DNA from 2 places in the Roseburia yibonii genome. Region 1 is predicted to be linked to the other one. Evidence: predicted binding sites of a transcription regulator. Region 1 holds the regulator's gene; the other holds the start of a gene.
What was found. Region 1 encodes HrcA, which represses chaperone genes, less so after heat shock. Its sites were predicted from a motif close to TGTTAGCACTCNNNNNNNNNGAGTGCTAACA; they were not measured.
Positions count from the first base shown of each region.

Region 2: groES (co-chaperone GroES) is a predicted target of HrcA. The motif match lies at 8,353-8,383, and genes of this name have one in related genera.

Region 1 covers NZ_JACOQH010000001.1:44,779-61,257, forward strand. Annotated here, with positions in the region: gene H8Z76_RS00215 (16S rRNA (uracil(1498)-N(3))-methyltransferase) at 1-177, opposite strand, end outside; gene prmA (50S ribosomal protein L11 methyltransferase) at 193-1,146, opposite strand; gene H8Z76_RS00225 (J domain-containing protein) at 1,297-1,809, opposite strand; gene dnaJ (molecular chaperone DnaJ) at 1,976-3,151, opposite strand; gene dnaK (molecular chaperone DnaK) at 3,356-5,233, opposite strand; gene grpE (nucleotide exchange factor GrpE) at 5,289-5,906, opposite strand; gene hrcA (heat-inducible transcriptional repressor HrcA) at 5,925-6,971, opposite strand; gene H8Z76_RS00250 (hypothetical protein) at 7,154-7,741, opposite strand; gene hemW (radical SAM family heme chaperone HemW) at 7,806-8,969, opposite strand; gene lepA (translation elongation factor 4) at 8,972-10,786, opposite strand; gene H8Z76_RS00265 (RpnC/YadD family protein) at 10,838-11,881, opposite strand; gene H8Z76_RS00270 (iron-containing alcohol dehydrogenase) at 12,171-13,388, opposite strand; gene spoIIP (stage II sporulation protein P) at 13,478-14,749, opposite strand; gene gpr (GPR endopeptidase) at 14,809-15,768, opposite strand; gene rpsT (30S ribosomal protein S20) at 15,959-16,222, shown strand; gene holA (DNA polymerase III subunit delta) at 16,331-16,479, opposite strand, start outside.
Region 2 covers NZ_JACOQH010000004.1:94,138-110,616, forward strand. Annotated here, with positions in the region: gene H8Z76_RS07095 (DegV family protein) at 1-223, opposite strand, end outside; gene H8Z76_RS07100 (ABC transporter permease) at 314-1,273, opposite strand; gene H8Z76_RS07105 (ABC transporter permease) at 1,274-2,416, opposite strand; gene H8Z76_RS07110 (ABC transporter ATP-binding protein) at 2,409-3,944, opposite strand; gene H8Z76_RS07115 (BMP family lipoprotein) at 4,002-5,210, opposite strand; gene H8Z76_RS07120 (alcohol dehydrogenase catalytic domain-containing protein) at 5,293-6,225, opposite strand; gene groL (chaperonin GroEL) at 6,349-7,974, opposite strand; gene groES (co-chaperone GroES) at 8,022-8,306, opposite strand; gene H8Z76_RS07135 (Cof-type HAD-IIB family hydrolase) at 8,522-9,310, opposite strand; gene H8Z76_RS07140 (glutamate synthase subunit beta) at 9,443-10,936, opposite strand; gene gltB (glutamate synthase large subunit) at 10,952-15,505, opposite strand; gene H8Z76_RS07150 (CPBP family intramembrane glutamic endopeptidase) at 15,766-16,479, opposite strand, start outside.

The DNA.
Region 1 (16,479 bases):
AAAATCATCCCCGAGTTCCAGAATCTCACAGTAGTAATCTTTTCCCTGCTGGTTGCTGACACGGATCTTTTCCCCCGGCTTCATCCGAAGGACATTTTTTATATGATTGACATCCGATCCGGTGATCGTAATAAACTCTTTTCCGATCTGCGCATCTTCTACAAAAAACTGATACATTTCTTTCTCCTGGATCTAATTCTTCTGTGCGGTAATATTTACCCACTCACCCTGATGATTGATCTCAAGCACGGTAAGTCCTGCTTTTTCAATGGCTTCCTTTACTTCATTCTCTTTAAAATCAATGATCCCGGATGTAATGAACACGCCGCCTTTTTTTAACCGCGCAGGGATCACCGGTGCCATCGGAATGATAACATCCGCTAAAATATTCGCAACCACGATATCATAGACTTCCGTCCCGACCTTTTCCTGCAGTGCCACATCATCGATGAGATTTCCCACATAAAACTCACCCATTTCTTTTGGCAGATGGTTCACTTCCATATTTTCATAAGTCGAAGTCATGCAGTTCTCATCCAGATCTGTTCCAACCACATGGGACGCACCGAGTTTCATCGCAACAATCGAGAGAATCCCGCTTCCACAGCCGACATCCAGTACCCGGTCACCCTTCTTCAAGTATTTGCGGAGCTGCCGGATACAAAGCTGTGTTGTCTCATGTTTTCCGGTTCCAAAGGACACACCCGGGTCAATCTCGATCAGGAACTTGTCCTTATCTTCTTCTTTTAACGCTTCCCAGGTCGGTTTGATCAAAATATCATCAATGTAGAAGGACTGGAAAAATTTCTTCCAGTTATTGATCCAGTCAACATCTTCGGTCTGGCTGGATGAGATCGTTCCGGCTCCGACATCCACAAACTGCCGCTGTTCCTCCAGACCCAGCATGACTTTTCGCAGAATTTCCTTCGCGTCTTCCTGTTCTTCCAGATAAAAGCTAACTCTGCTTGTCCCGTCATCTTCCGGAAGTTCCGGCGGGAAGTCAATAAACATCCCCTTCTGTTCTTCCTCCGTCAGCGGTATGTTGTCTTCAATTTCAATTCCCTCAATGCCAAGGTCATTTAACATCGCACTGACAAAATCCTCTGCCTGTGTTGTCGTTTCAATCGTAAATTTATTCCATTTCATTTTTTCACCTTTTGCTCCGTCTGCAATTTTACCTTCTATTATAGAAGGCATACTTGTTTTATATCATAACACAGTTTGTTTTCGGTTGCAACTGCCCCGTTTTTCCCACACACAAGAGAAAACCGCGGCAGTAACATATACTGCCGCGGCCTAGCCTTCCAGTCTGTCTTTCAACTCGTCATATTCCCGGTTGATCTCCTGTATGGTATTGGTATCTCCCGAAATGTTATCCGGATGATAGATCTTGATCAGATCCTTGTATCGCTTTTTCAGTGCCAGCTCACTGGTGACTCCGGCAAAAAACATCTCCCCGCGGATCGTAGCTCCTGAGGAGGATGATCTGCGTTCAAATTCATTGATCTGCTCATAAAAGATCTTCTGCTTTTCCACCTGCTGCTTTTCATCCGCAAGCCTCTTTACTTCCTCTTCCAGAAGACTCCACTTCATGGCAAACAGCTGATTCTCTCTCGCAAGCCTGGCGCGTTCCGATTCACTTTCCCGCTGCAACCGCTTTCTGTCGAGTTCAAGCTGCCTCTGCCCTCTTTTCAGCTCGCGCTCTTTCCTCTCTAAAGAATGCCTTAATACTTCTGCCTCCTCTATGGAAAGAATGCTTCGCTCTGTTCCCTCTTCTGTTTTCTTTCGTGTTGTTTTGCTCTGTTCCATGGTTTTTACCCCTTTTTGACAAACACTCCTTTGCAACCGAAATAAACCATTCACTGATACAAAGTTTACAACTACTTAAAGAGGAAGTCAACTCCATTTCCAAATTTTACCGGACTGTAAAGCAAAAAGGCAATGCCCTTACCGCACTGCCTTTCTCGCTTTTTATTTACATTTCATCAAATGCTTCTTTTATTTTGTCTTTAAATCCTTTTTTCTTCGGTTTCGCTTCCGCTGTTCCCTGCTTCTTTAACGTCTGTCCGGTCTGTTCGTCAAATGCGCGCAGCGCTTCTTTTGCTGCTTCATTCAATCCGGTCGGCACCTGTACAACCAGCGTGACATACTGATCACCACGAACTGCCTTGTTACGCAGTGACGGAACACCTTTTCCTTTCAGCCGGATCTTGGTATCAGTCTGGGTACCCGGTTTTACCTCGTAGAGCACATCTCCGTCTACGGTGTTGATACGAACCTCTCCACCGAGCGCTGCCTGTGCAAATGAGATCGGTGCCGTGGAGTAAATATTCATATCCTGTCTCTGGAAGATCGGATGTCTGGACACCACAACTTCCACCAGAAGATCTCCACGCGGTCCACCATTTACACCCGGTTCCCCTTTTTCACGGATCCTTACGCTCTGTCCGTCATCAATACCCGCCGGGATAGATACCTGTATCTTCTTTTTGCTCGCGATATATCCGGTTCCGCGGCAGTCCGGACACTTCTCCTTAATGATCTGACCGGTTCCGTTACAATCCGGGCAGCTCTGTACATTCTGCACCATACCAAACAGTGACTGCTGGCTGTATACCACTTTTCCTTTACCGCCGCATTTCGGGCAGGTTTCTTTGGAAGTTCCGGGCTTTGCACCACTTCCATGACAGGTCTTACACTCATCTTTTAAAACCAGTTCAATTTCTTTTTCGCATCCAAAAACTGCTTCCTCAAATGTGATCCGGATACTGGTGCGGATATTCGCGCCTTTCATCGGTCCGTTGTTTGCTCTCCGGCTTCTGCTTCCACCGCCAAAGAAGTCTCCGAAAATGTCTCCAAAGATATCTCCCATATCCATACCGGAGAAATCAAATCCGCCTGCTCCTCCGCCTGCACTGCCATCAAACGCCGCATGACCGAACTGATCATACTGTTTTCTCTTCTCCGCATCGCTTAAAACTGCATATGCCTCAGAAGCCTCTTTAAATTTCTTTTCTGCCTCTTTATCCCCCGGGTTCGCATCCGGATGATACTTCTTCGCCAGAACACGATATGCTTTTTTAATTGTTGCTTCATCCGCGTTTCGGTCTACACCGAGCACTTCATAATAATCTCTTTTCTGTTCAGCCATTTTCAATTCCCTCTTCTTTATATATAGACAGCCTGATTATTGTCACATAGATCTTTGCGGCCTCATCCGGCTGTAAAGATCTATATAACAATCCAAACAAGCATGCCTGAAACTTTTCTGTTCCAGGCATGCTTCCTGGCTTGCGCCATCCGCATCCGCGGCGGCATTCATACCGAATCTCCGGTATTTTGCTTCGCTGTCTAATTAAACTTCTTTGTAATCAGCATCTACTACATCATCATCTGCATTGCCTGCACCTGCTGCGCCTGCGTTTGCACCCATGTCCGGTCCTGCTGTCTGACCGCCCTGTGCTGCCTGTGCCTGCTCATACATCTTTGCAAATACTTTCTGTGCAGACTCTGTCAGTTTTTCTTTTGCTGCCTTCATATCTGCGATCTGTGCATCTGTCATGTTTTCCGGCTGCGGATTTGCTTCTACCAGATCCTTCAATGCTTTCAGGTCTGCTTCTACTGCAGATTTGTCAGCCGGATCCAGATTTGCGCCTACCTGATCCAGTGCTTCCTGGGTCTGGAATACAAATGCGTCTGCATCATTTCTGGTGTCGATCGCTTCTTTTCTCTTCTTATCCTGTGCTTCAAATTCAGCTGCTTCTTTTACTGCCTTATCGATATCTTCATCGGACATATTAGAACCTGCTGTAATGGTAATATGCTGTTCTTTTCCGGTTCCAAGATCCTTTGCGGATACATTTACGATACCGTTGGCATCGATATCAAATGTAACTTCGATCTGCGGAACACCACGACGTGCTGGCGGGATACCATCCAGACGGAACTGTCCTAAGGACTTGTTGTCTCTCGCGAACTGTCTTTCACCCTGTACTACGTTGATATCAACGGCAGTCTGGTTATCGGCTGCAGTAGAGAAGATCTGGCTCTTCTTGGTCGGGATCGTAGTATTTCTCTCGATCAGTCTGGTTGCAATGCCACCCATAGTCTCGATGGAAAGAGAAAGCGGAGTAACATCCAGAAGTAAGATATCGCCTGCGCCTGCATCACCTGCAAGTTTACCACCCTGAATGGATGCACCGATTGCTACACATTCATCCGGGTTCAAGGATTTGCTCGGCTCTTTGCCTGTGATCTGTCTTACCTTATCCTGTACAGCCGGGATACGGGTAGAACCACCAACTAAGAGTACCTGGCCAAGATCCGCATTGGTAAGTCCTGCATCTTTCATTGCGTTCTGTACCGGGATTGCTGTCTTTTCTACCAGATCATGTGTCAGTTCATCAAATTTTGCTCTGGTAAGGTTCATATCAAAATGCTTCGGTCCTTCAGCAGTAGCTGTAATGAACGGAAGGTTGATGTTTGTTGTTGTTGCGGAAGAAAGCTCTTTCTTTGCTTTCTCTGCAGCTTCTTTCAGACGCTGCATTGCCATCTTGTCACCGGAAAGATCAACGCCTTCTGCTTTCTTGAATTCATCGATCATCCACTGTGTGATACGGTTATCAAAATCATCACCACCAAGATGTGTATCACCGTTTGTAGATAATACTTCGATAACGCCGTCACCGATCTCAATGATAGATACATCGAATGTACCACCACCTAAATCGTATACCATGATCTTCTGCTCTTTTTCATTGTCAAGGCCATAAGCAAGCGCTGCTGCGGTCGGCTCGTTGATGATACGTTTTACATCAAGACCTGCGATCTTACCTGCGTCTTTGGTTGCCTGACGCTGTGCGTCATTGAAGTAAGCCGGTACTGTGATGACTGCTTCTGAAACTTTTTCTCCAAGGTATCCTTCCGCATCCGCTTTTAATTTCTGTAAGATCATTGCGGAGATCTGCTGCGGAGAATACTGTTTTCCTTCGATCTCTTTCTTGTAATCCGTACCCATGTGTCTCTTGATAGAAGAAATGGTCTTTTCTGCATTGGTAACTGCCTGACGTTTTGCCGGCTCACCAACCAGTCTTTCTCCTGTCTTGGTAAAAGCCACGATAGAAGGTGTTGTTCTTGCGCCTTCCTGGTTTGCGATAACGGTAGGTTTTCCACCTTCCATAACTGCTACACAGCTGTTTGTTGTTCCTAAGTCAATACCAATTATTTTACTCATAATAAAGCCTCCTGATTAAATATATTCTTTATTTTGAATGTTTGTTTCCTGCCTGTTACTGTACTACTGCTACCATGCTGTGTCTTACGACTGAGTCATGGTAAATGTAACCCTTTTGTAATTCCTGAGCCACAATTCCGGAATCGTATTCTTCACTTTCCACCTGCATGACTGCATTGTGGAATTCCGGATCAAACTCCTTGCCAACTGCTTCGATCGGTTTTACGCCGATCGCGTCAAGCTCTGTGAGCATCTGACGATATACTTTATCCATTCCGTCAACGAAAGCACTGTCTTTTTCGTCTTCCGGAACAGCTGCAAGTCCTCTTTCAAAATTATCAATGACCGGAAGAATCTTTTCGATCACGCTTTTCGCGCCCGTCTCGAACATCTGTGTTTTTTCTTTTTCCGTCCGCTTACGGAAGTTATCAAATTCCGCCATCTGGCGTTTCACCTGATCGGTCAGTTCCTCGATCTTCTCATCCTTTTTGTCTTTCTTTTCCTTTTTCTTAAAGCCGCTCTTTTTTTCTGTCTTTTCGGCTTTTTCCTCTTTCTTCGGTTCTTCTTTATCTTTTGAAGTATCTTTCTTTTTCTCAGCCTGATCTGCGGCATCTTTTTCGAGATCTTCCAAAACCTCTTCTAATACTTCTTCCTCTTTTTTCTTATCTGACACTTTGTTAGCCCCTTTCTCCTACTTCTTTCTGCGATCCAAGATTCCATCCAGCTGTGCCTTCAGATTCTTCAGATTGCTCATGACGTTCTCATAATCCATACGCTTGGGTCCGATGATTCCGATCGTTCCCTTCACGCCTTCGCCCAATTCATACGTTGCTGTCACCACACTGCAGTCCTTCATGGTCTGAATCGGTGCCTCATTTCCTATATAAACCTGGATTCCTGTCTGTTCCTCGTCTTCCGCGAGGTTCTCTGTAACCAGGCTGACCAGCTGATCTTTTTCTTCAAATGCGTTAAGCAGCTCACTTGCATTTCCGGAATCACTGAGTTCCGGGTATTTTAAGATGTTCGTTGCCCCGCTGGTATATATTTCCAAATCCTCGCCTTCATTGATCGCCTCGGCAACCGCATCCAGTACACTGCCGATCAGCTTGCTGTGGATTCCTGCTTTTTCCTTTAGTAAAGCGATCGTTCCAATATTGATCTCTTCCATGGAAAATCCGGTAAGGTTGGTATTTAACAGCATATTCAGCTTTAACATCTGCTCATTGTCGATCGGCTCATCGACCGGGATAATCTTATTCTTTACCAGATTGCCTTCCAATACTACAACCACCAGAATATTATGTTCATCCACATTCGAAAGCTGTAAAAACTTCACCTTGCTGTGATGTGTCTGTGGGGAAGTGATCATTGTCGCATAGTTTGTATTCACGGCTAACAGCTTTGCTACCTGCTGCAGCACCTGATCCATCTTTTCCGTATGCTCGATGACGAATGCTTTCATATCCGCCACTTCTTTGTCCTTTTCCTCCATCAGATGATCGACATAAAACCGGTATCCTTTATCGGAAGGAATTCTGCCTGCCGAAGTATGCGGCTGTAAGATATAGCCCAGTTCTTCCAGATCAGACATTTCATTGCGGATCGTTGCCGAACTCAAATTTAAATCGGTATATTTGGAAATTGTCCGGGATCCCACCGGTTCTCCGGTCTCCAGATAATTCTTGATAATCGCATTTAAAATTTTGGTTTTCCGTTCATCTAATCCGTTGTCTTCCATGTTCTCACTTCCGATTCCTGATATCTTTTTGTTTTGTTAGCACTCACTTGTTTGGAGTGCTAATTTCTATGTATTTAAGATAGCACCATACATTTTCTTTGTCAACACCTATTTCAATTTTTTTCAAAAACAAAGAGGATCCGCATGGGAATCACCCACACCAATCCTCTTTTTCCTTTTTCTTAATAATATGCTGCCATGTCAAAGACCATCCGGAAGATCCCGACGACACTGTAGATCACACTTCCTGCAACCAGTAAGGAATAGATCACCGTATAAATGATCGGAAATGTTTTCTTTCTTCCTAATATATAGGCACGCCATATGTAATACCCCGGGCGTAAAAAGATCGCGAACAGGATCAGTCCGGTAATCTTGTAGCCAGCCTTGTTAATCTTTACAATGTCAAGTACCAAAAATACGATCATCGCGATCGAGAGCGCAAACGCGATCACGCTGCACGCCACATACCCGCCGGAATAAAGCAGTTCCGGGTATGCTCCGTTATAGTATCCGGAAAACTGCATCACTGACAAAATATCATTTAACATGACAAGCGAAACCACGATCTGCAGAATAAAGATCACAAGCAGCAGATTACAGAAAACATCTTTCACCTGACTTTTCGGCTGCGGTGCCTGCCACTGCGGATTTCCGCCCTGCCAGTACTGCTGCTGCCCCTGCCACTGTCCGTTATTCCACTGTTTGTTATCCCACTGTGGATCTCCCCCTGGATATGGCTGTCCCCCGTTTGTATAATTTCCATCCATAATTCCAAGTCCTCCTTTTATTGTTTGTACTTATCATACTGTTTTTCCATCCCGTTTGCAACTGCTACTTATCGAGCAAAAACTGTGCCATCACATAATTACTGACATCCAGCCCGCGCTCTGTCAGGAAGATCCGCCCATCCTCTTTTCTCAAAAGCTGATCCGCGATCTGCTGCTCTAACACCGGTCCGTAGACAAGTTCCACCGTAAGCCCGAATGTCTGTCGAAAACATTCTGTCGAAATCCCATCGGTCATACGGAGTCCGAGAAACATAAACTCTTCCATCTGGCTCTTTTTGTCCAGCTTTTCCTGCTCGTACGCCAGATAATCTCCGCCAAGATAGTCCGTGAGATCCGTTGTATTATGGAAGCGTTCATTTTCTAGCAGGGAAGCGCTTCCCAGTCCAAATCCAAGATAATTCTCTCTACGCCAGTAACCGATGTTGTGCCGGCACGCATATCCCCTTCTCGCATAATTGGAAATCTCATAGCGCTCATAACCATGCGCCAAAAGCAGTTCCTTCGTCCGCTCATACATCAGGCGTTCTGTTTCCTCCGATGGAAGCATCTGCGGCTTCTCACCCTTCTCACGCAGCAGCTCATCCGCCTCATACTTCTCATAGAAGGGCGTTCCCTCCTCTATGATCAGGCTGTACGCCGAAATATGCTCCGGTTTGAGCGCAAGCACCCGCCGCAGGGTCTGCTCATAACTTTTTAATGTCTGTCCGGGAAGTGCCGCCATCAGATCGATATTAACATTTGAAAATCCTTTTTTGCGGATCAGATCATAGCTTTTTAAAAAGTCCTCATAGGTATGGATCCTGCCAAGTTCCCTTAATTCCGCATCCGAAGCCGACTGCAGTCCAACACTGATCCGGTTGATGCCTGCACTCTTATATATAGAAAGTTTTTCAAACGTAAGTGTCCCCGGATTGCATTCTATTGCTATTTCCGCATCCTTACGCACTTTAAAATTCCGGTGTATCGCATTTAGGATATCCGCGATCCAGCCCGCTTTTAATATAGAAGGCGTTCCACCGCCGAAAAATATGGTTGTCACCTCATAATCCGTACAGCGAACGCCTTTTTGTTCTATTTCAAGCAGCAGATTCCGCACATATTCCTGCTGCGTGTCCGCACCGGCCGGTGCGGACAGAAAATCACAATACTCACATTTTCGGACACAAAACGGAATATGCACATATAATTCCAACGACTTGTCTGCCATTTTTATTCCTCGTCTAATTTCAGCACACTCATGAATGCTTCCTGCGGAATTTCTACATTGCCGACCTGGCGCATCCGCTTCTTTCCTTCTTTCTGCTTTTCGAGCAGCTTCTTCTTTCTGGAAATATCACCACCGTAACACTTGGCAAGCACGTCTTTGCGCATTGCCTTGATCGTTTCACGTGCAATGATCTTTCCACCAACTGCTGCCTGGATCGGAATTTCAAAAAGATGTCTCGGAATCTCTTCTTTTAATTTTTCGCACATCTTTCTTCCGCGCTCATACGCACTGTCCTTAAATACGATAAAGGAAAGCGCATCCACTTCTTCCTTATTGACCAGAATATCCAGCTTCACGAGTTCGGAGCGCACATAGCCCTTCATTTCATAATCAAAGGACGCATATCCTCTGGAACGGGATTTTAACGCATCAAAGAAATCATAGATGATCTCATTTAACGGCAGATCATATTTGATCAGTGCACGCGTTTTTTCAATATATTCCATACTGATATAAACACCGCGGCGCTCCTGACACAGATCCATGATCGCTCCAATGTACTCACTGGTCACCATGATCTCCGCACTCACCATCGGTTCTTCCATATATTCGATCTCAGACGGATCCGGCAGATTGGATGGATTTGTCAGCTCGATCACTTCTCCGTCCGTCTTATGGATCTTGTAGATAACACCCGGTGCCGTTGTAACAAGATCCAGATTAAACTCACGCTCCAGCCGCTCCTGGATGATCTCTAAATGAAGCAGTCCCAAAAAGCCACACCGGAAACCAAATCCAAGTGCGACCGATGTCTCCGGTTCATACTGCAAAGCCGCGTCATTGATCTGAAGTTTCTCGAGTGCATCCCGAAGATCCGGGTATTTTGCGCTGTCTGCCGGATAAAGTCCGCAGTAAACCATCGGATTTACTTTTTTATAGCCAGGAAGTGCCTCCGCACACGGCCGGTCTGCTTCCGTCACCGTATCACCCACGCGTGTCTCACGCACATTCTTGATCCCCGCACAGATATAGCCTACCATTCCAGCACTCAATTCCTCACACGGGATAAACTGACCGGCTCCGAAATAGCCCACTTCCGTCACTTCATCCATCGCGCCTGTCGCCATCAGCTTTATCGTTGTGCCGACCTTTACACAGCCCTCCATGATCCGGCAAAATACAATCACGCCCTTATAGGAATCATAGATTGCATCAAAGATCAGTGCCTTGAGCGGTGCCTCCGGATCTCCCTGTGGTGCCGGGATCCTCGTTACGATCTGTTCTAAAACATCTTCGATATTTAAACCTGTCTTTGCAGAGATACGCGGTGCATCCATCGCCTCTATACCAATGACATCCTCGATCTCCTGCGCAACCTCATCCGGCTGTGCGCTCGGAAGATCGATCTTGTTGATGACCGGAAGCACATCCAGGTCATGATCAAGCGCCAGATAGACATTTGCAAGTGTCTGTGCCTCTACCCCCTGTGCCGCATCTACCACAAGGATTGCTCCATCACACGCCGCAAGGCTTCGCGACACCTCATAGTTAAAATCGACATGCCCCGGGGTATCGATCAGATTAAAGATATACTCTTCTCCGTCTTTTGCTTTATAAATAATGCGCACCGCCTGCGATTTGATCGTAATTCCACGTTCTCTCTCCAGATCCATATTATCAAGTACCTGCGACTGCATTTCACGGCTGGTCAGTGTTCCGGTCATCTCAATGATGCGGTCCGCCAGCGTGGACTTTCCATGGTCAATATGTGCAATGATGCAAAAGTTTCTGATTTTACTCTGATCGATATGTGACATTTATCTCTATTCCTCCGTCTAACTGCAATTCAATGGGTTTATTATAATGCATCAGAGCGGTTTCTTCAACTGATTTTTGTTGTCACAGAAAGGCTCACCTTTCCATTTTTCATAAACTGCTTTCCAGTCATACTCCGGCGCAAATTCTTCTGCCGCCTCGCAGATGGATCGTATCGGTGAAAGATCTTCTTCCAGTTCCTGCGCGATCATCTCCGACGTTTTTCCTTTTTTCAGTTTTGTACAGATCTGTCGAAAAAGCAGCTGTTCTTCCCCGACAAGCCTGCCTTCTTCTCTGCCACGCTCGATTCCGATCGTCACTCCTTCTGTTCTGCCCTGCTCAATCCCGGCTGCTACGCCTTCCTCATAGCTCTGCTGTCCCAGCTGACGCAGGGTCTCTTCCTCATCATATTCAAAGATACACATCTCTATGGCCTCCTCCCTGTATTTTAACAGGAAATCCCGCAGGATCCCTTCCCTGATGCAGGTATCCACCGTATGCTTCACCGCTTCTTCCCGTCCCATGCTCTTTTCACAGGTTCTGAGCCGGTCAACAAACTGCGCGTATTCAAGCAGCGTATGGCACTGTTCCATCAGTTCTTTATTCCTGCCGAGGTTGATATTTAACATCACAACTTTTAATTCCAGTGCCGGATCTTCCTCCGGGTTCATGAACGCGTCGGACAACTTTAACACCTGCCGCTCCGGCTGCATATCCCTTCCGTTATAGAACACGAAAAAGCGAGGTGTCGGTATCTTTACGAGCTGTCTCCCATAAATTGTCCGACCACCGCTCCAGCTGCGCAGCTCCCTTGCCACATAATGCAGGTTGCGAAGCGGAATATTCGGATTATAGGTGCTCTGATGCTCATACAGATCCATGTAAAAATCCATGACGACCGCCAGATCATTTTTCATGTTCATGTAAATAGCGTTTTCCAGTGTCACGACGGTAAGCGCCTCCAGATCGGTGTATGACGTGCCGTTCACTGCGTTATAAAGCCCGAGCAGCTCCTTTTTCTCCCGGAACACCATGCGGAACAGCCTGTCTTTGTAACTGCGGTATACCTGATTTCCTGTTTCTTTTGTTTTGTCCATATTTTATTTTCCTCCTGTTGCCGCAGGAGTAATTTCTTCGAAAACCCCTGCTTTTTGATTGTGGAAAAAGCATGAATTTTCTGAAATAACAAGAATGTTTAGAACCGCCGGATGGCGGACAGACGGACTGTTGTCCGGATAGAAAATATGCTTTTATATATTTATCTTAGCACACGCCGATTCCGGGAACAAATTAAATTATTATAAACTATTGATTCTAAAAAACCGGCGCCCAGACATTTCTGTCCGGGCACCGGTTCTATCTAACTTTCTACTTTTCTTTTTTATTCTAAAAATCCACTTCCGTATCATAGTAGCAGCATTTTAAGAGTTTTTCCATCTCCTCCTGGCTCGGCTGTCTCGGGTTAGAACCGGTACAGGCATCCAGAATTGCATTCGCCGCGATTTCCGGCAGTCTCTCTAAAAATACTTCCTCCGGGACAAATCCCTGCTCAGTCGGATAACTGTCCGCGCCATAATTTTTGATGCAGTGCGGGATGTTCAGTTCATCATTCATACCGCGCAGATACCGGATCAGAAGATCCACTTTCTCATCATCGCTGTTTCCGCCAAGATTCATGTAATCCGCGATCGCACCGTACCGCTTCTTTGCGGTCTCATCTTTTGCGTTGAACGCAATTACTTTCGGCAGATACATCGCGTTCGCAGCTCCATGGATGATATGTGCGCCGTAATCCGCAAATGCGGCGCCGGTCTTATGTGCCATGGAATGTACGATTCCGAGCAGTGCGTTGGAAAATGCCATTCCCGCCAGACACTGCGCATTGTGCATGGAATCTCTCATTTCCATATCTCCATTGTAAGATTTTACCAGATCATTCTGGATCATATGGATCGCATAGAGTGCAAGCGGATCGGTAAAATCGCAGTTTGCCGTGGAAACATATGCCTCGATTGCGTGTGTCATCGCGTCCATTCCGGTGTGCGCCACCAGTTTCTGCGGCATGGTCTCCGCAAGATCCGGGTCAACAATGGCAACGTCCGGTGTGATCTCAAAATCCGCGATCGGATATTTGATTCCTTTTTCATAATCCGTGATAATGGAAAACGCGGTAACTTCCGTTGCCGTTCCAGACGTGGATGAGATTGCGCAGAAGTGTGCTTTCTGGCGCAGTTTCGGAAGCCCGAACACCTTGCACATATCCTCAAATGTCACATCCGGATACTCATATTTGATCCACATTGCTTTTGCTGCGTCGATCGGAGATCCGCCGCCCATCGCAACGATCCAGTCCGGCTGAAATTCCTGCATGACTGCCGCGCCCTTCATAACCGTATCCACAGACGGATCCGGCTCAATGCCTTCAAACAGCTTTACTTCCATACCTGCTTCTTCCAGATATTTCTGCGCTTTTTCAAGGAATCCGAAACGCTTCATCGATCCCCCGCCTACACAGATGATCGCTCTTTTTCCCTCGAAAGTCTTTAACGCCTCAAGCGCGCCTTTTCCGTGGTACAGATCTCTTGGTAATGTAAATCTTGCCATAATAAAAATCCTCCTTCTCCCAGCTTTTTTCTTATTTTCTGGATAAGTCCAGAATAACACATTCCCCATGGAAAAGGAACCGCTTTCCTCTAATTTCCAGTCAGTACACGGTATAAAATATCCGCAAGCGGTTCCATTGCGCTCATCGCCTCATCCACGGTATTCGTCTGCGCCCCGACCTCGACTAAAAGTGTCTTCGGACAGTAATGCATATTATAACGGTATCCCTTCAGATAGATTGACCGCGAGAATCCCGGATAATACTGTTTCGCCTTCAACTGCATCTGCAGCGAGAACGCCAGATTGTCCGAAAGATTCGGGTTGTAGAGGTAGGGGATATCCCCCGTTGCCGTGGTACGGCTTAACCCGTTAAAAAACATGATCGATGCCATCTGCTTTCCATTGACATCCGCAACCAGCCTTGTCGTGTCCGCAACCCCATCACGGTGCAGATCGATCACGACCTCAATGCCCGGATTTTCCGCAAGGATCTGCTCTAACGCCGGCCCCGCCTTCGCATAGGCATGATCTCTGTCATTCACATCGTATTCACCAGTATGATGAAGCACCGAAAGCCCATAGCGCTCCTGTAAAAGTTCGGTCAGATAATTGCCCACTCCGACCACTGTGGTGTTCGGATCCCCCGGCACGGAATCCGCATATCCCTCCTGGGAATGGGTATGGTAGATCAGTATCTGCGGCTGTCCGGTCGGTGCGGCCAACCTCATATCGCGCGCCAGAAGTTCCGATGCGTTTAACTGCTCCCCGGTAATTGTCGTTGTTTTATCTACAACATAAAAATTATGTATTAAATAATCAAAATCATTCAGTTTATCAAGCGGGATATCCGTTTTCGGCGCCTGACTCACCTGAAACTCCACGGTAGTCTGGCTGTTTGCCGCATTCTCCGCAGCCGTTGCCGTCCCGCTGCATCCTCCCGCACCTGCCGTCACGCCGGCTCCCCCATTTTCTTCGTTTAATGCGGTGCCATCTGCCGCATCCGGCTCATCCGAGGCCTCCATGGCAACGATCTCTTCATAGGAAAAATGACTTTCCACCTGCGTTTCATATCCATCTGCCGTATCTATGTATTCCGTAAGCGGAAACGGACGCCCGGAAAGCTCAAGCAATACCTGCGCCGCCGTCTTTTCCGTTCCGTCCTGTTCCATAATATAGCCGATCTGCATCGCGTACTGCCTGGCTGTCTGATGAAACAGCACGCGTTTCCCCTCACTTAGCGCCTGCTCAAAAAGAGTTTGATTCATCCCCTGATCTTTTATATGAAAGCACAAAAATACCATAAAAATCAGAACAGCTGCCGAAGCAAGCTGTCCCATCTTCTTTGTCCTGTCTTTTTGCATGCATCCTGATTCCCCTTTGTCTATCCGAAAATACTATATTATATGCATTCGATTTCTTCTTATGACATGCCCCCGTGTTTTTGGAACGCAAGATTTAACCCCTCCGACAGTGTCAGGCTGATCTGCCGGATCGACTCATCAATGTCCTTTGGTGTCACAAACATCGCATTCAGGGACGGCGAAAGCAGTTCCCGGAAAAGCGCATGTTTCTCGGACTCCTCCAGCGCATTTAAGGAATGTCCGATCCGTTTTAAGTGCTCCGCCTGCGTCATTGCCCCGATCAGACTGCTCATGGTGTCACTCACGATCGTTGCCGCATCGACCACCGTGGGCACTCCGATTGCGATCACCGGTACCCCGATGCTTTCTCTGTTGATCCCGTTTCTGTGGTTTCCGACACCGGATCCCGGATTGATCCCAGCATCTGTGATCTGTATGGTGCGGTTTAAGCGCTTTACACTCCGCGCCGCAAGCGCATCGATCACAAAAATGCAGTCCGGTTTTGTCTCTTTAGCCACCCCCTGCACGATCTCAAGGCTTTCCATACCGGTCTGTGCCATCACGCCCGGCACGATCCCGCTGATCTGGTTTGTGTGTTCCTCCCCTAGCGCGTATGTGCCAAATTCCCGGATCATATGGCGGGTGACAAACAGCTGATCTACCACATTCGGGCCCAACGCATCGGGTGTCACCTCACGGTTTCCAAGTCCCACGACCAAAAGCGACATGTCTTTTTGCTCCAGCGGCACCAGCTCCCGGATGATACGCGCAAGTTCCACTGAAATTTCCTTATGATACTCCTCATCCTCCTCCATCATATTCGGCGCCTCTAACGTGACATACGTTCCTTTTGGTTTTCCCATGCTTTTTGCCCCGTTTTCGGTCTCGATCACGACTTTTGAGATCAGCATGTCCTTTCCTGCTCTCTTTTCCTCCAACACAACACCTTTTATCTCGACGTTGTCTTCCTCAAATTTTTCTCTTGCCTCCAGCGCAAGGTCTGTTCTTATCTCGTACATCTTTTCACCACCTGTATTTTTTGCATATCAATCATCTGTATTTCTATTTTTTACAAAAAAAAACGAAAATATGTATTGACAGATCCTCTTACGAAAGCTACAATATCATAGTATGTTTATATCAGATCGTCCGTGTCCGGCTCTGATATAAGAAAATGATTTTATTTCACAATAATTGGAGGTGTACAGGTTGGCTAACATCAAATCTGCAAAGAAAAGAATTTTAGTAAATGAGACAAAGGCTGCCAGAAATAAGGCAATCAGATCCAGAGTTAAAACATCCATCAAGAAGGTTGAAGCTGCTGTAACAGCAAACGATAAGGCTGCTGCTCAGGCTGCTCTGATCGAAGCAATCGCTGAAATCAACAAGGCTGCTTCCAAGGGTGTATATCATAAAAACAATTCTTCCAGAAAGATTTCCCGTTTAACAAAAGCTGTTAACAAGATCGCTTAATCTGGGATGAACATATGGCAAAAGGCAAATGCTGCTGCTTTTTGCATCGGAATATCTGAATGAAAAAGAAACATCAGTACCGTCATACTGATGTTTCTTTTTTTGTTGTCATGCCATCGTCCCGCTGTACCGGATCAAAAACGTCTCCACTGCCAGCTGGTCTGTCATGCGCCCGGTCTTGGTATCCTCCTCCGCACGCACGCCATCTTCCAGTGCCGCCCGAAGTTCTTTCATCGAAAAGCTTTTCGCCTGCACCA
Region 2 (16,479 bases), on a different contig from region 1:
TGTCCCATGTATCTGTCACACTTCCCACCATCGGCATGGAAGTGGAAATATCTACGCCATCCACCAGTTTTTCATAAAACTGCTCCTGCGTCAGATCGATATCCTCATAGTATGTTTCGTTATTTATAAAGAATGGCATTGGTATTACATATACGCCCAACTCTTTTGCATCTACCTGTGTAATACCGCTGTTACTGTCGGTAAGAACTGCTACTTTACTCACTGTGATACCCTCCTGAAGTATTTTTTAACTCTAAAATTGTACCATACTTCCCACCCTGATACAATCTTTTTTCGAAAACCGTTTTTTCTCCTAGCGGGCACCCTTGTCGTAAATCTCTCCAAGCGCGCGCGGAGCGCGGTTCTTCTTGCTGAAGAAAATAAGCAAAAACAGTGTGAGCGCATACGGCAGGATCATGACAAGATCCTGATAGCTGCTCGGCATTCCGAGTACCTGGACTAACTTGTAGCCGCCGGAACGCGCCAGTCCGAAAAGCAGACACGCGCCAAGCGTCGGCAGGATCTTCCAGTTTCCGAAGATATATGCCGCGATCGCGAGATAACCGTATCCGACATAGATGCTCGGTGAAAAATTCGCGGAGATCGAATACGCGAAGCAGATACCGCCAAGACCGGACAGCGCGCCGGATACCATGACTGCGATCAGCCGGATGTGTCCGACCTGCATCCCTGCCGCATCCACGGCATGCGGATTCTCACCGCACGCACGCAGATGTAAACCGAATCTTGTCTTATACATCACAAACCATGCGATAAACGCGATCACAACGATCACGAACTCGAACGGATACATATTGGTAAATACCGCTCCAAGTACCGGTATTTTGGAAATGCCGGGGATCGTTATCTTATTGCACACGCCGAGTACGAATTTATCGGATGGTGCGTTAAAATGGCTTGCGTTGATCTGTTTGGTCAAAAACTCCGTCAATGCCATCGCAAGTGTATTGACTACGACACCGCTGATGACCATATCTGCCTTAAACCGGATACAGAGTAACGCATGGATCAGGGAGAATAAAAGTCCGCCCACCATGGCAAAGATCATGGCAAGATAAAACGGAAGTGCGGAGCTTCCCGACATTTTTTCCGCCGCGAGAACCGCAACCAGTGCGCCGACAAACGCACCGAAGCCCTGAAGTCCTTCGAGCGCCAGGTTGGTCACACCACTCTTTTCGCTGTAAATACCTCCGACTGCCATGATAAAAAGCGGGAGGGAAAACGCAAGTCCGTCAATAATAATCGTATTCATTTATTTTTCCCCCTTTCTCTCTTTTACCGTATCACGCAGTCTGCCGGTCTTATAGCGCACGAACGCGCCACACGCGGAGAACAAAAGGATGATTCCCGTAATGACCGACGCGATCTCCTGCTGTACCCCGGAAGCGGAACTCATGTATGTGCTTCCCTTGCTGATCACTGTGATCAAAAATGAGGAGAAGATGATTCCGACCGGATTATTATTTCCAAGCAATGATACCGCGATCGCATCAAATCCTGTCGATGTCAGTACCTTTGGCTGAATGGATGCAAAATATCCAAGGTAATAGGTCACTCCCGCAAGTCCCGAGAGCGCACCGGAGATCACCATGGTGATCACGATATTTTTTCCGACTTTGATCCCGGCGTACTTTGCCGCCGTGCGGGAACAGCCGACCGCTTTCATCTCAAATCCGAGCACTGTACGGTTCATGATAAAGCGAACCAGAAATACCGTGAGGATCGCTAAAATGATGCCGAGCGGGATATCCATCTTGTAACCCCCGACTTCCACATCGGTAAACGTCAGTCTTGCCGCCGTGGAAACGTTTTTGGACTGTCTTGATACAGGATCGACAAAATACATATTGATAAAGAAACTGATCACATATTCTAAAATATAGTTGATCATGATCGAAGAAACGACCTCATTGATATTAAAACGGTATTTGAGGAAGCCGATCAGTCCGCCGACACATGCACCCGCAAGGATTCCGATGATCACGACAAGCGGTTTCGCGATCGGTGCCGCAAGGCTGGTGTAACCCACTGTAACCGTTGCAAGAAAACCTGCCGCAAGCATCTGTCCGGAAACCCCGATATTAAAGAGACCGGAACGGAGCGCCACTGCCACAGCAAGTGCCGCGAAGATCATCGGCGTGAGGTTATCCATGAAGTCCATAAAATCCGTGATCATGCCCTTTTTTCCTGCGTAGGAAGCTTTCGGCGCAATGCCGCAGCCCTGCAGCAGATTATAAAACGCATAGAACGGATTATGTCCAAGAAGCGCGATCACGATACCACCCGCGATAAGCGCCACCAGGATCGAAAAGACCGGGATCGCGATCTTCTGTCTTTTTTCATGACCGATCGTGGCAAGCACCATTTTTTCTACGATATTAGCATTCTTATTCATTGTGTCCTACCCCCATCATAAATTCTCCAACCTCGTTGGCTGTCAGGGATTTTGCATCCGCAATTTTATTGATACTTCCGTTGTAAATAACACCGATCGTATCCGCAAGGTTCATAACCTCATCCAGTTCCAGTGAAATTAAAAGGATCGCTTTTCCTTTATCCCGCTCTCCGATGATCTGCTTGTGGATGTTCTCAATCGCACCGATATCCAGTCCTCTGGTCGGCTGTACGAAGATCATAAGATCTGCTTCTGTCTCGATCTCTCTTGCAATGATCGCCTTCTGCTGATTTCCGCCGCTCATCGAGCGCGTGATCGTTGTCGCGCCCTGTCCGCTCCGGATATCATATTTTTCGATCAATTTCTTACTGTTATCCGCAAATACTTTCTGGTTTAACACGCCTTTTTTTGCATACGGCTCTCTGTAATAGCCGCGCAGCCCCAGATTGTCCGCAAGGGAAAAATCCATCACCAGTCCGAAATTCTGCCGGTCTTCCGGGATATAGGCAATACCGGCTTCCGCGCGTTTCCGGATCGGTTCCGCCGTGATCTCCTTACCGTTTAGATAAATTTTTCCGCTGTAGACATGCATCAGTCCGGCGATCGCGTCCGCAAGCTCGATCTGACCGTTTCCGGAGACACCGGCAACCGCAAAGATCTCGCCGCCGTGGATCGTAAAGGATACGTCCTTTACCACCTCAAAATGATCCCGGTTCTTTACCGTAAGATGTTCTACTTTTAAGATCTCTTTTCCGAAAGACGCCGGCTTTTTCTCCGTTGTGAAGCTGACCTCACGTCCGACCATAAGATTCGCCATGGTTTTGGTATCCGTCTTTGCGACATCCAGCACATCGATCAGTCTGCCGCGGCAGAGGATCGCGCAGCGGTCCGCTACTTTTTTGATCTCTTCCAGTTTGTGCGTGATCAGTATGATCGTTTTTCCGCCGTCACGCAGTCCCTTGATGATCTTTAACAGGAACTCTATTTCCTGCGGCGTCAGCACCGCAGTCGGTTCGTCAAAGATCAAAATCTCCGCTTCGCGGTAAAGCATCTTTAAGATCTCTACACGCTGCTGAATCGAAACATTTACATCTTCAATCACATCGGTAGGCTTTACTTCCAGGCCATATTTTCTGGAAAGTGCCTCGATATCCGCATTCGCCTTTTTCATATCTACCGTACGAAACAGTCCGAGCACTTTTTTCGTTGGCTCCATGCCCATGATAATGTTTTCTGCCACGGTATAGTTCTGCACCAGTTTGAAATGCTGATGCACCATTCCAATGTTTAATTTTGTGGCATAGTTTGGGGAATCGATCTTTTCTTTTTTTCCGCGGATGAAAATTTCTCCGTCATCCGGCTCATACATTCCAAACAGCATGCTCATCAGTGTAGATTTTCCCGCACCGTTTTCCCCGAGCAGCGCAAAGATCTCCCCTTTTTTGATCTGGAGCGTCACATCATCATTCGCGACAATTCCGGGAAACCGTTTCGTAATGTGTTTCATTTCCACAATGTAATCAGACATGTAAATCCTCCTAAAAGACAGGGAGCCTTCCGGCTCCCCGTACTCTTACTTTTTTCTTTATTTTACTTCAAAATCTTCCGGAGTAATATCATTTACTGTAGCATCTGCTGCCGGAACGATGGTTCCGTCTTTTACTTTATCAAATGCTGCATTGATCTTGTCGATCGTTTCTGCGGAGAGCTGGCATCTGCCTTCTTCGCTGACATATCCGGTTGCATCGGTATCTGCGTGCAGAGTTACGTTTCCGCCCTTAAAGCTTCCTGCTGCGATATCGCACAGTGCGTTGTATACCGTAAGATGCATGTTCTTGATCGCGGAAGTCAGGATGATGTTGGAATCTCCGTTTGCTCCGTCATCATACTGGTCAACGTCACAGCCGATCACTTTGACATCTGTTGCTTCTTTTGCTGCAGTGAACACACCGTTTCCGGATCCGCCTGCCGCAACTAAGATCACATCGACACCTTCATCGATCAGTGCCTGTCCTACTACTTTACCGGTTGCTTCGTCTGCGAAAGTACCTACATAGTTTCCGCCTACATCATTGCCCATGACATCTGTTCCGGCATAGGAAGGAAGTTCTACACATTCTACATCCTTGCCTTCTGTCTCATTGACATATTTGACACCACATTCAAAACCATACTGGTAATCTACGTTGGACGGATATGCGATTCCGTTTACAACTGCAACTTTGTTGGTCTGTGTCTCAAGTGCTGCTGCCATACCAGCACAGAAGGCGCTTTCCTGCTCCGCATAGCACATTGCATAGATATTATCTGCTTCAATGGTATTTCCGTCTGCATCTGTCGGGAAAGAATCTACCAGGATGAATTTTACATCCGGATTGTCCTGCGCGATCGTTCCGATTCCTGCGAACTGGAATCCACAACATACGATAACATCGTAATCTGCTACGATATCAGCTACTGCCTGAACTGCCGCATCGGTATCACCGGTTGTCTCCTGGATCGGAGTTACGGTGCTGTCCGGATTCTCCTTGATGAAATTCTGGATACCATTGTAGTTATCTTCGTTAAAGGAACCGTCATCCACACCGGACGGGCTGCTCACGATCGCGATCTTTAACGCGTTATTTGCTGTCTCTCCTGTGGACGCTGCTTCCGTAGAAGCTGCGGAATCTGAACCGGTTGTGCTCTCTGCTGCGGAATCTGTTTTTCCCGCATCTGCATTGGATGATCCACATGCTGCCATAGAGCATGCCATCGCTGCAACAAGCATCAATGATACTACTTTCTTCTTCATAATATTTCCTCCTGAAAAATATTTTTAACAACAACAGCCATTTTATCATGCATTTGCTGTTTTGTCCATTTCTTATTTTGGGCTAATCAAACCGGAATCCCGCCTTAAACGCGCGTGACGAAAAGGCGTTTTCATAATCGGCAAGTTCATGCAGTTCGATCTCCGGCAGATCGATCAGTCTGCGTTTTAAAAGTTTTAACGCCGGCTCAAACGGGCCGCACCGGCTTCCGACGATCGTAAGCTCGTTCACAACGACCTCACTCATATTGATCTTTGCGTCCCCCGCATAGGTACTTTTTAAGACGATCATTCCCTTTTTTCTCACATAGCGCATGGCGCTCTTTAATCCTTCCGCTCTTCCGGTCGCATCCACCACATATTCGTAGCCCTCCGGCTCTCCTTCGGTCGTCACGTTCGCATAAGGCGCAAAACGTTCCAGTTTTTCCATATGATGGCCGATCACCGTAAGATCCATGCCGTAAAGCGAAAGCACCTCCGTGATCATAAGCGCGAGCCTTCCGTCACCGATCACGGCACAGTTCTTTTTCACATCAAAATGAACCTGCGTGGTCAGCTCTACTGCCGCCGCCAGCGGCTCCGTAAAGATCGCACGCTCCGTCTCAAGTTCATCCGGAACCGGATGCAGCAGCTCCGTGGCGATCGTCATATATTCCGCGAAACAGCCGTCCTTCTCATTCAGCCCTATGACCTTTCTGGTGGAGCAGTGTGTCGGTCTTCCCGTTTTACAGTAAATACAGTGGCCACACGCCTGATTCAATTCACCGACCACCCGTTTTCCGATCAGTTCCGGGCGGTCTGACGCCTCCACGATGCCGACAAATTCATGTCCCATAACCCCGGTAAAATCCGGTTTATATCCGGCAAGCACCTCTTTATCCGTGTTGCATACCGCCGCAAGCAGGATCTTAACCAGGCTTTCTCTTTCTTTTGGCACAGGCTTTGGATAGTCCGTCCGGTACTCCGCTGTTTTTCCATTGTATACAAGCGCTTTCATCTTTTGTCCGCCTCCTTTTTCATCCATTCATTCTAGCACACGGCGCCAACAAAAGAAAGAGGCATCTGCATCGTGCAGATACCCCTTTGTATCTCAACTTTCTGTAATTCCATGAATTTCAGATTACATCATACCCATTCCCGGGTTTCCGCCTGCCGGCATTGCCGGAGCATCTTCTTTGATATTCGCAACTGCGGATTCTGTTGTAAGAAGTGTAGATGCTACGGAAGTTGCGTTCTGTAATGCGCTTCTTGTAACCTTAACCGGATCAAGAATACCAGCTTCTACCATATCTACATATTCCTCTGTCGCTGCGTTAAATCCGAATCCTTCTTTGGATTCTTTTACTTTATTGATGATGACTGCGCCTTCCAGACCAGCGTTTGCCGCAATGTAGTAAAGCGGAGCTTCGAGTGCTTTTAAGATTACCTTCGCACCGGTCTTCTCGTCACCTTCCAGGGTATCAGCAAGTGCGGAAACCGCTTTGGTCGCATGGATGTATGCAGAACCGCCGCCTGCGATGATTCCTTCTTCCACTGCTGCTCTTGTTGCGTTCAAAGCATCTTCCATACGGAGTTTTGCTTCTTTCATCTCTGTCTCGGTTGCTGCGCCGACACGGATGACTGCTACGCCGCCTGCAAGTTTTGCAAGTCTTTCCTGTAATTTTTCTTTGTCAAATTCAGATGTGGTCTCTTCGATCTGTGCGCGGATCTGACCGATTCTTCCTTTGATGGCATCTTTGTCGCCTTCGCCGTCAACGATAACGGTGTTTTCTTTCTGAACCTTTACAGATTTTGCACGTCCGAGCTGATCCATTGTAGTCTCTTTCAGGTCAAGACCAAGTTCATCGGAGATTACCTGACCGCCGGTAAGGATCGCGATATCCTCAAGCATTGCTTTTCTTCTGTCGCCATATCCCGGAGCCTTTACAGCAACTACGTTGAATGTTCCACGCAGTTTGTTTACGATCAGTGTTGTAAGTGCTTCGCCTTCTACATCTTCTGCGATGATAAGAAGTTTTGCACCGGACTGTACGACCTGCTCTAACAATGGAAGGATTTCCTGGATATTGGAGATCTTCTTGTCAGTGATCAGGATGTACGGATCATCTAAAACCGCTTCCATCTTATCCATATCGGTGCACATATATGCGGAGATATATCCACGGTCGAACTGCATACCTTCTACGAGGTCAAGTTCTGTCTGCATGGTCTTGCTTTCCTCGATCGTGATAACACCGTCGTTGGATACTTTTTCCATTGCGTCAGCAACCATGTTTCCTACGGTCTCATCGCCGGCAGAGATAGAAGCAACCTTTGCGATCTGATCTTTGCCGTTTACTTTTGCGGACATTGCCTTGATCGCTTTTACTGCCTCATCGGTAGCTTTCTTCATACCACGTCTTAAAACGATCGGATTTGCGCCGGCTTCCAGGTTCTTCATTCCTTCCTGAACCATTGCCTGTGTCAGAACTGTTGCGGTTGTGGTACCATCACCTGCTACATCATTGGTCTTTGTCGCAACTTCTTTTACGAGCTGTGCGCCCATGTTTTCAAACGCATCTTCCAGTTCCACTTCTTTTGCGATCGTAACACCATCGTTTGTGATGAGCGGAGCGCCATAGGATTTATCTAAAACTACGTTTCTTCCCTTCGGTCCTAATGTTACTCTTACGGTATTTGCCAGTTTATCTACACCTGCACCCAAAGCTGCTCTTGCTTCTGTGCCATATTTAATCTCTTTTGCCATGATATCTGCCTCCAATTATTTTTATCTTGATTTTTTACTTTTTAAACTTATTCCACTACTGCGAGAATATCGCTCTGTCTTACGATGATATACTCATTTCCGTCGAGTTTTACTTCTGTTCCCGCATATTTAGAATAAATGACTTTCTGTCCTTCTTTGACCTGCATGGTAACTTCTTTTCCGTCTACCACTCCGCCAGGACCTACTGCAACAACTTCCGCTTCCTGCGGCTTTTCCTGTGCTGCACTGGTAAGAATAATTCCTGATTTTGTTTTTTCCTCTGCCTCAAGCTGTTTTAATACAACTCTGTCTCCTAATGGTACTAATTTCATTTTTATTCCTCCTTAATTCAAGTCTGCTTTTTATCGATTTTTGTGTTATTAGCACTCATTTCGTTTGAGTGCTAACTGATAATTCATATATTATGATTTTCCTTTTCAATGTGCAACCAGAATTTCTTTTTATTTTTTTGTGTTTTTCTCTCGTATTCTCGTTTTTTCTTATGTTTTACTCTCTTTTTCTTACTTTTCTCATTTTTATGATTATTTTATATTTCGCGGATCAGACCATAATGCAGCAGACCCTGATAGATCCCATCGTCTTTTAATTCCGTTGTCACATAGTCCGCCGCCTCTTTTGCCTCTTTCGTTCCATTTCCCATTGCCACACCATGTGCGACATACCGCAACATATCCAGGTCGTTCACGCTGTCTCCGAACGCATAAGTATCTTCCCGCGCGATTGAGAAGAGCTCGCAGGCTTTCTGTATCCCGGAGGCTTTGCTGAATCCCTTTGGCACAAATTCCGCAACCGGGGCATCATGGATCAGGATCTCATAGTCCTCCTTCAATGCTTCAACTGCCTTTTGATACGCCGGATCCGGCAGCGCGCAGGAAAACTTGGAGATCTCCCACTTTCCCTCATTTCCGGTGATTGGAAGCAGGTGTTCCCCGATCTCTTTTCGCATGCGGTCCGGATAATCATCCCCCACAAATTCTGCCGCATCCAGATACAGATCCTTCTTTCCTTCCATGACTACCGGCATATGACAGGAACGGAAGATCGCAAGCACACGCTCTGCTTCCTGTTCTTCGATCTTCTTATAAAAGAGTTCTTTTCCGTGCTCTTCAATATATGTCCCGCATCCCGCGATAATACCATCAAATCCCAGGTCAAGAAGTTCCTCCGCCTGAATGAACGCGCGTGTCCTTCCACTACAGATAAAGGTCAGATGCCCGTTTTCACGCAATGCCCGGATCGCCCGTTTTGTACTCTCCGGGATCCACATATGCGCATCCCAGATCGTTCCGTCAATATCAAAAAATACTGCTTTCATCTTATTCTCTCTATACTTTCTTATTTATTTTGCACTTCTTTTTATTTTACAGATATTTCCCCTCCTGTCAATGAAAAAGGACCGCATCACAGGCTCTGTGATAACGATCCTTTTTCTCATTCTGTTTTGATTTTACTGTACCGACAGATAGGAGTAACCCATCAGACTTTCATCTACTTCTCTTGCTACCTCTCTGCCCTCACGGATTGCCCATACAACTAAGGACTGTCCTCTGTGCATGTCACCCGCTGTGTATACATTCGGTACGCTGGTCGCGTATTTTCCTGCTTCGGTTGCCACATTGGTGCGCTGATTTAACTCTACACCAAAAGCATCTGCCACATATTTCTGTGTACCGAGGAATCCTGCCGCGATGAGTACCAGGTCTGCGTCCATCTTGCTCTCGGAACCAGGTACTTCCACCATCTGCATTCTGCCGGTCTTCTCATCCTTTTTGCCCTCAAGCTTTACGACTTTAAGGCCGCAGAGATTTCCGTTCTTATCCTTTAAGAATTCTTTGACTGTCGTAGTGTAGATACGCGGATCCTGTCCGAATACCGCGATCGCTTCTTCCTGACCGTAATCTGTCTTGCAGACCTTCGGCCACTCCGGCCACGGATTGTCCTCTGCACGGGTATCCGGTGCCTTCGGCATCATCTCAAGCTGTGTCACGGAAGCGGCACCATGACGGATACAGGTTCCGACACAGTCATTTCCGGTGTCACCGCCACCGATGATCACGACTTTTTTACCCTTCGCGGAAATATATTTGTTGTCCTTTAAACCAGAGTCGAGAAGGCTCTTTGTCGTTGCGGATAAGAAATCCACTGCAAAATAGATTCCCTTTGCGTCTCTGCCCGGTGCATTGATATCTCTCGGATTTTTCGCACCGCAGGCTAAGATCACGCGGTCATATTCTTTTAAAAGTTTTGCAGGCTTTACTTCTTTTCCGACATTTGCGCCGGTCACAAATTCAATGCCCTCTTCTTTCATGACATTGATCTTGCGGTCGATGACTTCTTTCTGCAGCTTCATGTTCGGGATACCGTACATTAACAGTCCGCCCACACGGTCATCACGCTCAAATACAGTAACCTGATGTCCACGTTTGTTTAACTGGTCTGCTGCCGCAAGTCCTGCCGGACCTGAGCCTACGACTGCGACTCTCTTTCCGGTGCGTACCTTTGGCGGTTTTGCTGCCGCGTAGCCCTGCTCATAGGCATTTTCAATGATCCCGTGCTCATTTTCCTTTACGGAAACGGAATCGCCCCAGTGGCCGCAGGTACAAGCCGCCTCACAGAGTGCCGGGCATACTCTTGATGTAAATTCAGGGAAGTTATTGGTCTTCTTTAAACGGTTATAAGCCTGTTCCCAGTTTCCGCTGTATACCAAATCATTCCACTCCGGAACGAGGTTATGAAGCGGGCAGCCGGAAGCCATACCCGAAATCATCTCGCCGGACTGGCAGAACGGAACGCCGCAGTTCATGCAGCGCGCGCCCTGTTTTTGCTGTTCTTCTTTCGAGAGAGGTGTATGGAACTCGTTAAAGTTCTTAATACGCTCTTTTGGTGAAACCGCCTTTGCTGTTTCTCTCTCATAATCCATAAATCCTGTTGGTTTTCCCATCTTTGCGTCCCCTCCCTAATTCTTCATATTTGCGTAGAATGCTTCGATCTGTGCCTGTTCGGAAGAAAGACCTTTTTCCTCCATCTGGACGATCGCCATCATCATACGGTTGTAATCATACGGAATGATCTTTTTAAATTTCGGCAAATACTCGCTGAAATTGTCTAAGATTGCTTTTCCTTTTTCCGAATTTGTCAGTGCGACATGCTCTTTGATCATGTCTTTTAATTCCATAACATCATACTTGGATGTCACTTCCTCGGAGAATACCATCTCCTTGTTCATGCGGGTGTAAAGATCGTTATCTTCATCGAGTACATACGCGATACCGCCGCTCATACCTGCCGCAAAGTTCTTTCCGGTCTTTCCAAGGACTACCACACGTCCGCCGGTCATGTATTCACATCCGTGATCGCCGACACCTTCTACGACTGCGGTAGCGCCTGAGTTACGCACGCAGAACCGCTCACCGGCAACACCGTTGATAAATGCCTTCCCACTGGTCGCACCGTACAATGCCACGTTACCGATTACGATATTTTTATCTTTTTTGAACTTGACACCTGCCGGAGGATATACCACAAGTTTTCCGCCGGATAAACCTTTTCCGAAGTAATCGTTGCTGTCGCCGACGAGTTCCAGGGTCAGTCCTTTCGGAATGAACGCACCAAAGCTCTGTCCGCCAGCGCCGTTACATTTGATAATGAAGGTATCCTCATCCAGCTTGTCATCATAACGTTTTGTGATCTCGGAACCAAAGATCGTACCAAAGGAACGGTCGGTGTTGGTCACTTCCACGTCAATGCTGCGCTTCTCGCCCTTTTCGAGCGCTCCCGCGAGCTGTTTTAAGAGGACTTTTTCATCCTTGGTCTTTTCAAGTTCAAAATCGTATACCTGTTTCGGATCAAAGGTAACCTTCTGCTTTGCGTCCGCAAACGGGTTATTTAAGATCTTGGACAGATCGATCTCTTTTTCATGTCCTGCCAGATCCTCACGAACCTTTAACAGATCACTTCTTCCGACCATCTCATCCACGGTACGGAAACCTAATTTTGCCATATATTCACGCAGTTCTTCCGCGATAAAGCGCATGAAGTTTTCTACATATTCCGGTTTTCCCGCAAAACGTTTGCGCAGTTCCGGATTCTGTGTCGCAATACCTGCCGGACAGGTATCCAGGTTGCAGACACGCATCATGACACAGCCCATTGTTACAAGCGGTGCAGTCGCGAAACCGAATTCCTCTGCACCGAGCAGTGCCGCGATCGCAACATCACGTCCGCTCATCAGCTTACCGTCGGTCTCGATACGAACCTTGTTACGCAGTCCGTTCATGATCAGTGTCTGATGTGTCTCTGAAAGCCCGAGCTCCCACGGAAGTCCCGCATTGTGGATGGAACTCTGCGGAGCCGCACCGGTACCACCGTCATAACCGGAGATCAGTACAACCTGCGCTCCTGCCTTTGCAACACCGGCTGCTACTGTACCAACGCCTGCCTCAGATACCAGTTTTACCGAAATTCTCGCGTCACGGTTTGAATTCTTCAGATCGTAGATCAGCTGCTCCAGATCTTCGATCGAGTAGATATCATGATGTGGCGGCGGGGAGATCAGTGCCACGCCCGGCGTGGAAAGTCTGGTCTTTGCGATCCACGGATATACCTTTTTGCCCGGAAGATGTCCGCCTTCACCAGGCTTTGCGCCCTGTGCCATCTTGATCTGGATCTCTTCCGCACTTACGAGGTAACGGCTGGTAACACCGAAACGTCCGGATGCTACCTGTTTGATCGCAGAGCAGCGGTCCAACTTGCTGTGCTTGCTTGCGATACGATCCGGATCCTCACCACCTTCACCGGTATTTGACTTACCGTGGAGACGGTTCATCGCGATCGCCAGTGTCTCATGCGCTTCTTTGGAAATAGAACCGTAGGACATTGCGCCCGTCTTAAATCTGGTCACAATGGAATCCACGCTCTCAACCTCTTCAAGCGGAACACCTTTTTTCGGATAATTGAAATCCATCAGTCCACGGATGTTCATGTGCCGCTCTTCGCTGTCCACAAGATCCGTATACTGCTTGAACATCTGATAATCACCGCGTTTGGTTGACTGCTGCAGCAGATGGATGGTCTGCGGATTGTAAATGTGCTGTGCGCTTCCGCTTCTCATCTTATGACGTCCCACACTGTCTAATGTGAGGTCTGTCTCCAATCCGAGCGGATCGTATGCTTCGGAATGCAGTGCGTTTACATTGTTCTGGATATCTTCCAGTGTGATTCCTCCGATACGGCTCACCGTATTTGTGAAATATTTGTCAATCACATCCTTGTCGATACCGATCGCTTCAAAGATTTTGGATCCCTGATAAGACTGGATCGTGGAAATACCCATCTTGGACGCGATCTTTACGATACCGGTCATGATCGCGTTGTTGTAATCATCGATCGCAGCGTAATAATCTTTGTCAAGCATATGCTCGTCTACCAACTGCTTTACCGTATCCTGTGCCAGGTACGGGTTGATCGCACAGGCACCATAACCCAAAAGTGTCGCAAAATGATGAACTTCTCTCGGTTCCCCGGACTCCAAGATCATCGCAACCGCTGTTCTCTTCTTGGTGCTTACCAGATGCTGCTGTAACGCGGATACGGCAAGCAAGGACGGGATCGGCACATGGTTTTCATCCACGCCTCTGTCGGAGAGGATCAGAATGTTTGCTCCGTCACGGTATGCACGATCCGCCTCTACAAAGAGATGGTCGATCGCTTTTTCCAGACTCGTATTCTTGTAATATATAATAGGAAGAACTACAACTTTAAAGCCTTCCACTTTCATCGATTTGATCTTCATCAGGTCGGTATTGGTAAGGATCGGGTTGTTGACCTTTAACACCTGACAGTTGATCGGTTTTTCCTCGAGAAGGTTTCCGTCCTCACCGATGTAAACGGTTGTGGAAGTTACGATCTTCTCACGGATGGAATCGATCGGCGGATTGGTTACCTGAGCGAACAGCTGTTTGAAATAGTTAAACAGCGGCTGACGGTCATTGGAAAGTACCGCGAGGGAAGTATCGATACCCATCGCTGCTGTACCCTCTCCACCATTTTTTGCCATCGGAAGGATGACATCACGCAGGGATTCATACGTATAACCGAACGCCTTCTGCATTTTCTGGCGGTCTTCTTTTTTGTATTCCGGCACACGCTCATTCGGGATCTTTAAATCCTTTAACTGGATCAGATTGCGGTCAAGCCACTCACCATACGGCTGACGGCTTGCGTAATAATCTTTTAATTCCTCATCATCGATCACGCGTCCTTCGACCGTATCTACCAGTAACATCTTGCCCGGTCTCAATCTCTCCTTCGCCACGATCTTGGTCGGATCGATATCCAGTACGCCGACCTCGGAAGAAAGGATCAGCTGATCGTCATCCGTAATGTAATAACGGGAAGGACGAAGGCCGTTACGGTCAAGTACCGCACCCATCTTATCGCCATCGCAGAAAAGAATGGAAGCAGGTCCGTCCCACGGCTCCATCATGGTCGCGTAATACTGATAGAAATCTTTCTTTTTCTGTGCCATCAGCGCGTTGTTCGACCACGGTTCCGGGATCATTATCATAACCGCAAGTGGAAGATCCATACCGCTCATTACCAGGAATTCCAGTGTGTTATCCAACATTGCCGAGTCAGAACCTTCGGTATTTACTACCGGAAGGACTTTCTGCAGCTCACCCTTTAAGTGATCGGACTCCATGGTCTCTTCTCTTGCCAACATCTTATCGGCATTACCACGGATCGTATTGATCTCACCGTTATGTACGATAAAACGGTTCGGATGCGCTCTCTCCCAGCTCGGATTTGTGTTCGTTGAAAAACGGGAGTGTACCATGGCGATCGCGGATTCATAATCCTTGTCCTGCAGATCCGCGAAAAACATACGCAGCTGATCCACTAAGAACATACCCTTGTATACGATCGTACGGCTGGATAAGGAAACCACATAGGTATTATCATTACTCTGTTCAAATACACGGCGCGCAACATAAAGCTTGCGGTCGAAGTCCAGTCCCTTCGCAACATCCTTCGGACGTCTTACAAATGCCTGCATGATACATGGCATACAGTCAACCGCTTTTTTACCAAGTTTGGTCGGGTCGGTCGGCACTTCTCTCCATCCGAGGAATTCCATGCCTTCTTTGTCGATGATGACTTCAAACATCTTCTTTGCCTGATTGCGTGCAAGCTCGTCCTGCGGGAAGAAAAACATACCGATACCGTAGTCTCTCTCTCCGCCCAGCTCGATACCAAGCGGCTTTACTGCCTTGGTAAAGAACTTATGTGAAATCTGTAACAGAATACCAACACCGTCACCGGTCTTTCCTTCTGCGTCCTTTCCTGCTCTGTGCTTCAAGTTCTCTACGATCTTCAGTGCGTTTTCCACTGTCGCATGGCTCTTAACGCCTTTGATATTTACGACAGCACCGATACCGCAGTTGTCATGCTCGAACCGAGGATCATACATACCCTGCGCGGTTCTGTTGCTTTCATTTACCTGTGCTTCCATCTTATCTTCCTTTCTCTGTACTACGAAAAATCCCGTTTTCCGCTTGTTAAAACATACTATACAACTTTTTTTTTCATTTGTAAATAATTATTTTCGTTATATTGTCTGATAATATGACTGCAAAGCAGTTTTGTAATTATTTTCTGACTATTTGAGATATTTTATATAAAAAAGAGGCTTATACGCACATCTTTTTCTTATTTCCGCCGTCTGCGAAAATAATTTTTTCTGTACGATAAGCCCCTTTGCTTATTTTTTCTTTAATTGTATTTAAGTTGTTTCTCAAATAGCCTGCCCTTTGTGAGGTACGCTGTTATTATAATGGATATTGCGAGCAAACACAAGGATATTGGAACAAAAAATTGATTTTCTTCTGTAAATCCCTGCAAAAATCCGGTTTCTACCCGCGCTACCGCTACCGCATTTGCCGCCGCATGCGCAAGCACCGGCACAAGCAGTGTTCCTTCGGTCTCATAGACCACCGCAAGAAAGATCCCGATCAGTCCCGCATACAGAAACTGGACAAGATTAAAGTGGATAAGCCCGAAGACGAGCCCGGATATAACGATCGCCATTCCCATCCTGCCACTGCGCTTTAATCGGTTATAAACAATCCCCCGGTACAGCATTTCTTCAAGTATCGGTGTCACAACAGAAGTTCCGAAAAGCTCCACCCACACGGTACTGCTGAAAAACGACGCGTTTACTTTCTGATAAGTCTCTGACTGCTCTTTCAAGTCGGTCATCAGGATCAGGTTATTTAACGAAACCGACAGGCATACCGCCGCCGCGCAGACGAGCAGCAGCCGGAACAGCTTTTTTTCCCTCATTTCCTGTGGCTGCCCTCTCCTGTCACTGAAGTAGGGATAGACGATCGACGGCGAGGACAAAAGTGCCGTCAAAATCTGAAGCGCCATCGGACTTATGGTATTTTCCCCGATTGCAAGTGTAAGCAGCATATAAACACAGTCAGA